DNA from 3 places in the Geobacillus sp. Sah69 genome. Region 3 is predicted to be linked to each of the others. Evidence: riboswitches for the same ligand, from Rfam matches in the RefSeq annotation. Region 3 holds a riboswitch; each other region holds the start of a gene.
What was found. A riboswitch is a leader RNA that binds a small molecule or an ion and turns the genes downstream of it on or off. The one in region 3 is predicted to bind S-adenosylmethionine.
Positions count from the first base shown of each region.

Region 1: another riboswitch for S-adenosylmethionine. It lies ahead of AP057_RS13420 (methionine biosynthesis PLP-dependent protein); the one in region 3 lies ahead of metK (methionine adenosyltransferase).
Region 2: another riboswitch for S-adenosylmethionine. It lies ahead of mtnK (S-methyl-5-thioribose kinase); the one in region 3 lies ahead of metK (methionine adenosyltransferase).

Region 1 covers NZ_LLKS01000057.1:3,685-6,962, forward strand. The annotation lists gene metC (cystathionine beta-lyase) at 1-740, opposite strand, end outside; gene AP057_RS13420 (methionine biosynthesis PLP-dependent protein) at 744-1,847, opposite strand; SAM riboswitch class I at 2,047-2,157, opposite strand; gene AP057_RS13425 (esterase family protein) at 2,350-3,078, shown strand; gene AP057_RS13430 (YjcG family protein) at 3,117-3,278, shown strand, end outside.
Region 2 covers NZ_LLKS01000019.1:299,981-303,258, reverse strand. The annotation lists gene AP057_RS03370 (pyridoxal phosphate-dependent aminotransferase) at 1-397, opposite strand, end outside; gene AP057_RS03365 (carbon-nitrogen family hydrolase) at 494-1,309, shown strand; SAM riboswitch class I at 1,403-1,571, shown strand; gene mtnK (S-methyl-5-thioribose kinase) at 1,657-2,844, shown strand; gene mtnA (S-methyl-5-thioribose-1-phosphate isomerase) at 2,914-3,278, shown strand, end outside.
Region 3 covers NZ_LLKS01000056.1:57,165-60,442, reverse strand. The annotation lists gene pckA (phosphoenolpyruvate carboxykinase (ATP)) at 1-1,084, opposite strand, end outside; SAM riboswitch class I at 1,304-1,418, shown strand; gene metK (methionine adenosyltransferase) at 1,548-2,759, shown strand; gene AP057_RS13345 (gamma carbonic anhydrase family protein) at 2,782-3,278, opposite strand, start outside.

The sequences.
Region 1 (3,278 bases), on a different contig from region 3:
TTTAATCCCCGCAGCACAAGCCACGCATCTTGGACGCCAAGGACGGCGCCAAACGCGTTTTGCAGTTTGTACAATTCTTTTCCCAATTCCTCGTCTTTCACGACCGCCAGCCCGGCGACGACGTCGCTATGGCCGGCTAAAAATTTCGTGGCGCTGTGAAGGACGACATCGACTCCAAGATCGAGCGGCCGCTGCAACGCCGGCGTCATGAACGTATTATCCAAGAATGTCAAACAGCCATGCGCCTTCGCCAGCTTGACGACGCCTCGAATGTCGGTCACTTTTAACAATGGATTGGACGGCGTTTCCATATAAATGACTTTCGTGTTCGGCCGGATGTTTTCCGCTACTGCGTTTAAATCGGTCATATCGACAAACGTATATTCAATGCCAAAGCGGCCGAGCACCTCCGTAATCATCCGGTACGTGCCGCCGTAGACGTCTTCGGTCACGAGGACGTGGTCGCCTCGGGACAAGAGCAAAAACGCCGTCGAAATGGCCGCCATGCCAGAAGCGAACGCAAACCCGCGCGTTCCGCCTTCTAACGCCGCGATCGTTTCCTCGAGCGCCTCGCGCGTCGGGTTGCCGGAGCGGCTGTAGTCGTATTTGCCGAATGAATCGAAATCGAACTGATGGAACGTGGAGGCGTGCTGGATCGACACGCTCACCGCTCCCGTGTGGCGATCGACTTTCCATTCATTATGGAGCAGTTTCGTTGAAAACGACCATTCCCGTTCCATCGCTTACACCTCTTTCATGTGTTTGAACGCTTGCGCCAAGTCGGCGATTAAATCATCCGCATGCTCGATGCCGACCGAGAAGCGGAGCAGTCGGTTGCAAATACCGTTTTGGATGCGGATTTCTTCCGGAATGTCGGCGTGCGTCTGCGTCGCCGGGTACGTGATGAAGCTTTCGACTCCGCCTAAGCTTTCCGCGAATGTAATGAGGCGCAAGCTTTTTAAAAACCCGTTCACCCACTTTTCATCGGCAATCCGGAACGACAGCATCCCGCCTCTCCCTGGATACAGCACATCAGTGACATCTTCATGTTCGCGCAAAAAGGCGCTCACTCGCTTCGCATTTTCTTCATGCTGGCGCATCCTTAACGCCAACGTTTTCATCCCGCGAATCAACAGCCATGAATCAAACGGCGACAACACCGCGCCGATGGCGTTCTGATACTCGGTCAGGCGTTGACAGAGCTCCTCGCCCTTGGCGACGACAAGGCCAGCCAACACGTCGTTATGGCCGCCTAAATATTTCGTGGCGCTGTGGATGACAATATCGGCGCCTTGTTCGATCGGGCGTTGAATCACCGGTGTATAAAACGTGTTGTCAACAATCAACAAAAGCCCATGCCGTTTGGCGAGCTTGGCGACCGCCGAAATATCCGCCTCCTGCATCAATGGGTTCGTCGGCGTTTCCAAAAAGATGGCTTTCGTTTTTTCCGTGATTTTTTCTTCCACAGCATCAAGATCGGCAAAATCGACGTAATGAAAGCCGAGACCGTACTTGCGCCAGCCGCGCTCAAACAGGCGGTACGTCCCGCCGTAAAGGTCGGCCGATACGAGAAACTCGTCTCCGCTCTCAAACAAGGCGAGCACTGTCTGAATGGCGGCCATGCCGGAGCTGAACGCATAGCCTTGGTCGCCGCCTTCCAGTCTCGCGATCGCTTCTTCGACGATTTTGCGCGTCGGGTTGCCGGTGCGGATATAGTCAAACCCGGTCGACTCCCCGATGCCGGCATGACGGTAGGCGGTGGAAAAATAAACTGGCGGGTTGACCGTCCCCGTCACCGTTTCGCTCCGGTTGCCAATTTGCGCTAACAACGTTTCTAGTTTCTCCACCTCATCTCTCTCCTTCTGTTGAAAATTCCATCATGGATCAACGGCCAACCACTTAACGCCCAACGAAGCGCCGCTGTTGGTCAAGCAGCAGCCGAGGGCCTTGATCCTCGACGCCTCTCGGTTGAGGGAGCGGCCGCTTGAGTAAATAAAAAAAGTCTTCTAAGAAGAAGACTTTTCCATACGAACATGGTCATGCTTCTTCTTATCTGCCGAATTGAATGCTCAATTCGCTGGATTTAGCACCTGGCCGTCGGGCGGCTGGTTGCTGAAGCTTCATTGGGCCAGTTCCCTCCGCTTCTCTTGATAAGAACCGCTGCGTATTTAATTTTGTTAATTGTTAATTTATTAAAAAATGTAACGCATTCCGGCCATTTTTGCAAGTCATTTTTTTGCCGGCGCCAATGTTCGGCAAGTTCACGAAAAATTCGAGCCCTTCGTTAACATCTTTTTGCCTAAATATGTTACAATAACAAGTGAACTTGCGCTTTCATGGAGGATGATCATGGCGACAGCAACAGGAACGATGCGCGATTATACGCTTTACAGCAGGGAGCTGCAAGAAGAAATCGGGTTGCTTGTCTACTTGCCAAGCAATTTTTCTCCGTTGCATAAATATTCTTTATTAATCGCGCAAGACGGCAAGGATTATTTTATGTACGGAAAAATCAAAAGCGTGATCGAGACGCTCATGGACGAAGGAACGATCGACCGAACGATCGTTGTCGGCATCCCGTACCGGAACGTCAGCGACCGCTACGAGAAATACCACCCAGCCGGTCGAAAAAACGAAGCCTATATCCGCTTTTTGGCCCATGAGCTCGCGCCGTTTTTGGATCGCGAGCTGCCGACGTATCAAATGGGCAAAGGACGAGCGCTGATTGGCGATTCGCTGGGAGGAACCGTGTCGCTTCTAGCCGGTCTGTTGTATCCGCATACATTTGGAAAAATCGCCATGCAGTCTCCTTACATTGACGACTCGGTGCTCGAACGCATCCGCGCGTTCCGCGCCCCGTCGCTTCTTTCCCTTTACCATTCCATCGGCGCAGAAGAAACGGCGGTCAAAACGACGGACGGCCATGTACGCGATTTTATCACCCCGAACCGGGCCGCACGGGACTTATTGATCGAAAAGCGGTTTTCCTACACGTACCATGAATTTGCCGGCGGGCATGCATGGACGTATTGGCAGCCGGATGTGCCCCGGGCGGTATCGGCCATTTTGTCGCTGTAAATAACGGCAAACGAACCATCTGAAGGAGGGAAAGCGGAATGAAGTACGTCATTGTCATTTTTCCGCCAAAGCGGATTCAAGACTTCGCCAACTCGTACCGGAAGCGGTACGACAGCCATTACGCCCTCATCCCGCCGCACATTACATTAAAATACCCGTTTGAGGCGGATGAGGAGCAAATCAAAGAAATGACGAAAGAG
Region 2 (3,278 bases), on a different contig from region 3:
AGTCCGGATAACCCGGGTCCGGGACGAGCACGACATCGCCCGGGTTGACGAGGCAAAGCGGCAGCTCGACAAGCCCGGCTTTGCCGCCGAACAAGATGGCGACCTCGCGGGCCGGGTCGATCGTCACCCCGTACTCGCGCGCGTAAAACGCCGCTACGGCTTTTTTCAAAAACGAGTAGCCTTGAAACGGCGAATATTTATGGTATTTCGGATTGGCCGCCGCCCGCTGCATCGCCTCGACGATATGCTTTGGCGTCGGCTGATCCGGATTGCCCTGCCCTAAGTTGATCACATCATAACCCGCCTTGATCTTCGCACCGACTTTCGCCACGAGCGAGGCGAAAAACTGCTTCGGCAGCTGTTCAAGCAGTTCGGAAAAGGGAAATTCGATCGTCATCGTCCACACCTTCTCAAACATTCTTGAAATTCTAGTGCAACATCATATATCGTTAAAAGCAAAATGTAAAGAAAATTTTTTCCGAGGTGAACGCTCATGACGATCCGCATCGCCTGCCTGCAGCTTGACATTGCATTTGGCGATCCAGCAAAAAACGAACAGCAAGCCGAACAGGCCGTGGAATCCGCTGCCAAAGACGGCGCTGACATCATCGTGCTGCCAGAGTTATGGACGACCGGCTACGATTTGACGCGCCTGGATGAAATTGCCGACGAAGGCGCCGAACGGGCGAAGGCGCTCGCTTCCCGATTGGCGCAAACGTACGGCGTCCATTTCGTCGCCGGTTCGGTCGCCAAAAAAACAGCCGCCGGCGTGACAAACACGATGATCGTGGCCAACCGCCATGGCCAAATCGTCGGCGAATACAGCAAGCTTCACCTGTTCCAATTGATGGATGAACATTTGTATTTGCAGCCGGGAAACGAGCCAGGCTTGTTCTCGCTTGACGGGCTGCCGTGCGCTGGGGTCATTTGCTATGACATCCGATTTCCGGAGTGGATTCGCGCCCATGCGTTGGCCGGAGCGGAAGTGCTGTTTGTCGTCGCCGAATGGCCGCTTCCCCGCCTTCACCATTGGCGGACGCTCTTGATGGCGCGGGCGATTGAAAACCAATGCTATGTCGTCGCTTGCAACCGGGCCGGACGCGACCCGAACAACGTCTTCGCCGGCCATTCGCTCATCATCGACCCATGGGGCGAAATTATCGCCGAGGCGGACGAGAAGCCGGGCATTCTCTCGGCCGACATCAATCCCTCGCTCGTTGCGGACGTCCGCGCACGCATCCCGGTGTTTGCCGACCGCCGGCCGCACGATTATGAAGAGGCGGCAAAAAAATTTTTCAAAACGTATTGACAATCCGCCAGCCCAACCTGTATCATTCGAATCAAGCAACCAAACGATTGTTAACATCGTGAAAATTGCAAAAACTTAATAGCTAGATCGGTACTCTTATCAAGAGTTGGCTGAGGGAATTGGCCCAATGAAGCCCAGCAACCGACCGTAATGCTATCGTGAGATAGGGCGCACGCCAAAGGCGGCGCCGGAAGCGAACCGCTTCCGCAGGGCACGGTGCTAAGTCCAACAGAAAGACCGATGTCTTTCTGAAAGATAAGAGGCGCGAAGACGATGCATCTTCAAGCCTCTTTCCGTATGCGAAAGAGGCTTTTTCATTTGCCAAAACCTAAAGGGGGAACGTGAAAATGACGATTGTCCAATCCACTGTTTACGAACCGCTCACCGAACAAAAAGCGACCGCCCTCGCCGTCCGCCTCGGCCTATTCCGAGACGGGGCGCCGCTTGTGTGCCGCGAAATCGGCGACGGAAACTTAAACTTAGTCTTTCATATCGTCGATCAGGAAACGAAGCAAGGCGTCATCATCAAACAGGCGCTCCCGTACGCGAAAGTCGTCGGCGAAAGCTGGCCGCTCACGTTAAAGCGCGCGGTTATTGAAAGCAACGCGTTGCGCACGTTTGCCAGCTATGTACCGCAATACGTGCCGAACGTCTACTATTCTGACGAATCGCTTGCCATTACCGTGATGGAAGACTTGTCCCGTCTGCAAATCGCCCGCAAAGGGTTGATCGAAGGGAAAACATTTCCGCTTTTGTCCCGGCATATCGGCGAATTTATCGCCAAAACAGCGTTTTACACATCCGATTTCGGCATGAACCAGCAAGAGAAAAAGAAATTGGCGCAAAGCTTCGTCAATCCGGAGCTGTGCAAAATCACCGAAGATCTCGTCTTCACCGATCCATTTTTCGACCATGACACGAACAACTTCGAAGACGAGCTGCGGCCGGACGTCGAAACGCTTTGGAATGACGACCGCCTCCGTTTGGAAGCGGCGAAGTTGAAGCGCAAGTTTTTAACCGAAGCCGATGTGCTTCTGCATGGCGATTTGCATACCGGCAGCATTTTCGCAAGCACCGACGAAACGAAAGTAATCGACCCGGAATTCGCTTTTTACGGCCCGATCGGCTTTGACCTTGGACAGTTTTTCGCCAACTTGCTGTTAAATGCGTTGTCCCGCCCTGACGTTGAGCGCCAACCGCTCTTTGATCACATCGACCGGACCTGGGACGTCTTTGCGTCCATATTCTCGGAGCTTTGGCGCACCAAAAGCATCGAGACGTACGCCGCAACACCGGGCTTGCTTGACGAAGTGCTCCGGCATGCGTTCATCGATGCTGTCGGCTTTGCCGGCTGCGAAGTCATCCGCCGGACGATCGGCCTCGCCCATGTGGCCGACCTTGACGGCATCGAGCAGAAAGAAGCCCGCCTTGCCGCCAAACGACACGCGCTCCGCCTCGGCCGCCGCCTAATTGTCGAGCGCAACGAGCTGACCGGAACGGACGGCTTCCGCCGAGTGTTTGCAGAAACCGAATAGTAACACGGCGACGACCGGCCCAGTGCCGGCCCGGATCAACGGAAAATGTGAAAAGAAAGGAAGACGACGATGGACACCTTTGCCATCCCGCGCTCTGTCGAGTGGCGCGAGACGCATATCACGATTTTAAACCAACAAAAATTGCCATTGGCAACAGAATATATCGACCTGCATACGCTTGAAGACGTGTACGATGCGATCGCCTCGCTGAAAGTGCGCGGAGCGCCGGCGATCGGCATCACCGCCGCTTATGGTCTGGCGCTCGCCGCCTCGCATTATAAAGCGGAAACGGTCCACGAGTTCCATAGCCGCCTAAAGCAAGACCGCGATTATTTGGCAAGCGCCCGCCCGACGGCCGTCAATTTGGTTTGGGCGCTTGACCGGCTCACTGCCGCCGCCAAAGACGCCGCCTCAGTCAACGAAGCGAAAACGGT
Region 3 (3,278 bases):
CGCGCGTCAGCTTGCTGATCGGCGGCAGGACGCCGAACGCATCGGCTGTCAAAAACACGATCGTGGACGGATGGCCGGCGACGCTCGGGTCGATGATGTTTTGGATCGCCTGAAGCGGGTAGGCGGCGCGTGTGTTTTCCGTCAGCGTGCCGTCGTCGTAATTCGGCACCCGCGTCGCGTCATCGAGAACGACGTTTTCGAGCACCGCGCCGAAGCCGATGGCGTCAAAAATTTGCGGCTCTTTCTCGCGCGATAGCTTGATGCATTTCGCATAGCAGCCGCCTTCGATGTTGAAAATGCCGCGGCTTGACCAACCGTGTTCGTCATCGCCGATCAAGCGGCGGTTCGGGTCGGTCGAGAGCGTCGTTTTTCCCGTTCCCGACAAGCCGAAAAAGAGGGCGACGTCGCCTTCCTGCCCGACGTTGGCCGAGCAGTGCATCGGCAGGATGCCTTGTTCCGGCAGCACATAGTTCATGACCGAGAAAATCGATTTTTTCATTTCGCCGGCATACTCGGTGCCGCCGATCAACACGGTGCGCCGTTCAAACGAGATGATGATGAACGCTTCCGAGCGCGTCCCGTCCACCTTCGGGTCGGCTTTAAAGTTCGGCGCGCAAATGACGGTGAATTGCGGCTCGTGCGCGGCGAGCTCCTCGGCGCTCGGGCGGATGAACAGCTGATGGACGAACAAGTTGTGCCAGGCGAATTCGTTGACGACTTGAATCGGCAGCCGGTATTTCGGATCGGCGCCGGCAAAGCCTTTAAAGACGAACAGTTCATCTTGTTTCATTAAATAATCGAGCACTTTGTCGTACAGTTTCTCAAACGTTTCCGGAGACATCGGCTGGTTGACCGTTCCCCAGTCGATCGTTTGCTTCGTGGACGGTTCTTCGACGATGTATTTGTCTTTCGGCGACCGCCCCGTGTACTTGCCGGTTGTCACCGCGACGGCTCCGGTGTGGGTCAGCCGTCCTTCGTTCCGTTGCAGGACTTTCTCGACGAGCTCGGCGACGGACAATTGGTGATGTACGTACGGTTTTTGTAGCAATAAATCAAGCTTATTCGTCATGTTTGCGATCCCCATGTTCAAAACCTGCCTTCTTTTTGTAATCACTCTTGAAAATAGTATAACACATTTTTATTAATAGCCCATACTAATTGCGTGGGTTTTTCAAACTTTATTTTTGCCCAATGTGTCGATTTCCTTGAGGAAATAATTTTCTCGGCTGGAAATGATAAAAAATGAATTTTGATAGTTGACTTTGCCGATTCCGTTGCGATAAGATAAGTCATTGAACGGATACTCTTATCCCGAGCCGGTGGAGGGACAGGCCCGATGAAGCCCAGCAACCGTCACAACTGGACATGTGTGAAATGGTGCTAACCTGTGGCAAGGCGCAGTCCTTGAACGATAAGAGTGAAAGGAAGCAATACGATTGCCATGACCTTTCCTCAGCCGTTACAGGAAAGGTTTTTTATATTGCGAAGGGAAAAAGGGAAATGAGTTCCGTGTCGCCACATTATGCCAAGAGGAGGAAACAAACCGAATGTCAGCCAAACGCCGCTTGTTTACTTCAGAGTCTGTGACGGAAGGACATCCGGATAAAATTTGCGACCAAATTTCTGACGCCATTTTGGATGCCATTTTGGAAAAAGATCCGACCGCCCGCGTCGCCTGCGAAACGAGCGTCACGACCGGGCTGGTGCTCGTGAGCGGGGAAATCACGACATCAACATACGTGGACATTCCGCGCATCGTCCGCGATACGATCCGGGAGATCGGCTACACGCGCGCCAAATACGGATTTGACGCTGATACGTGCGCGGTGCTGACGTCGATTGACGAACAATCGCCGGACATTGCGATGGGGGTGGACCGGGCGCTCGAGGCGCGCGAAGGTCAGATGACTGATGAGGAAATTGAAGCGATCGGCGCCGGCGACCAAGGATTGATGTTTGGGTTCGCCTGCAATGAGACGGAAGAATTGATGCCACTGCCGATTTCGCTTGCGCACCGCTTGGCGCGCCGATTGGCGGAAGTGCGCAAAACGGACGTCTTGCCGTACTTGCGGCCGGACGGGAAAACGCAAGTGACGATCGAATACGATGAAAACGGCAAACCGGTGCGCGTCGATACGATCGTCGTTTCCGCGCAGCACCATCCGGAAATTACGCAAGAGCAAATCGAGCGCGACATTAAAGAGCAGGTCATCAAGCCGGTCGTGCCCGCGGAGCTGCTTGATGAGAACACGAACTATTTCATCAACCCGACAGGACGGTTTGTCATCGGCGGTCCGCAAGGGGATGCTGGGTTGACGGGGCGCAAAATCATCGTCGATACGTACGGCGGCTACGCCCGCCACGGCGGTGGCGCGTTCTCGGGCAAAGATCCGACGAAAGTCGACCGCTCGGCAGCGTATGCGGCCCGCTATGTCGCGAAAAACATCGTCGCGGCAGGACTGGCCGACAAATGCGAAGTGCAGCTCGCCTACGCGATCGGCGTCGCCCGTCCGGTATCGATTTCCATTGATACATTCGGCACCGGCAAAGTGTCGGAAGATATTTTGATTGAGGTCGTGCGCAGCAACTTCGATCTCCGCCCGGCGGGCATCATCAAAATGCTTGACCTGCGCCGCCCGATTTACAAACAGACGGCTGCTTACGGCCATTTTGGGCGTACGGACATCGACTTGCCGTGGGAGCGCACTGATAAAGCGACGACGCTGAGAGAACAAGCGCTGGCGCTGGCGGACAAGTGATGAAAGAAAAAGAGCTGCCTGATCACGGTAGCTCTTTTTTGTCGGCGCACGATGTCCGCTGTTGCTGCAGCGCTTTGTAATACTGCCCTTTCTCGACATATTCGCGGCGGATGCGCTCCATTTCGCGGATATCGTCTTCCGTCAGTTCGCGGACGACTTTCGCCGGCCGGCCGAGGGCGAGCGTGTTGGGTGGAATTTTTTTGCCCGGCGGCACTAAACTGCCGGCGCCGATAAACGCGCCTTCCCCGATTTCCGCGCGGTCCAAAATGATTGAGCCCATGCCGATGAGCGCGTTTTTGCGAACGATGGCGCTGTGCAAAATGACTTGATGGCCGACCGTCACCCCGTCCTCAATGATAAGCGGATTGTTTGGACTTTGATGCAAAATTGAGTTATCTTGAATATTGACCCGGTTGCCAATCACCGTTGGTGCCACATCGCCGCGAATGACGGTATTGAACCAAATGCTTGTCTCTTCGCCGATCACGACATCGCCGGTGATCGTCACATAGTCGGCGA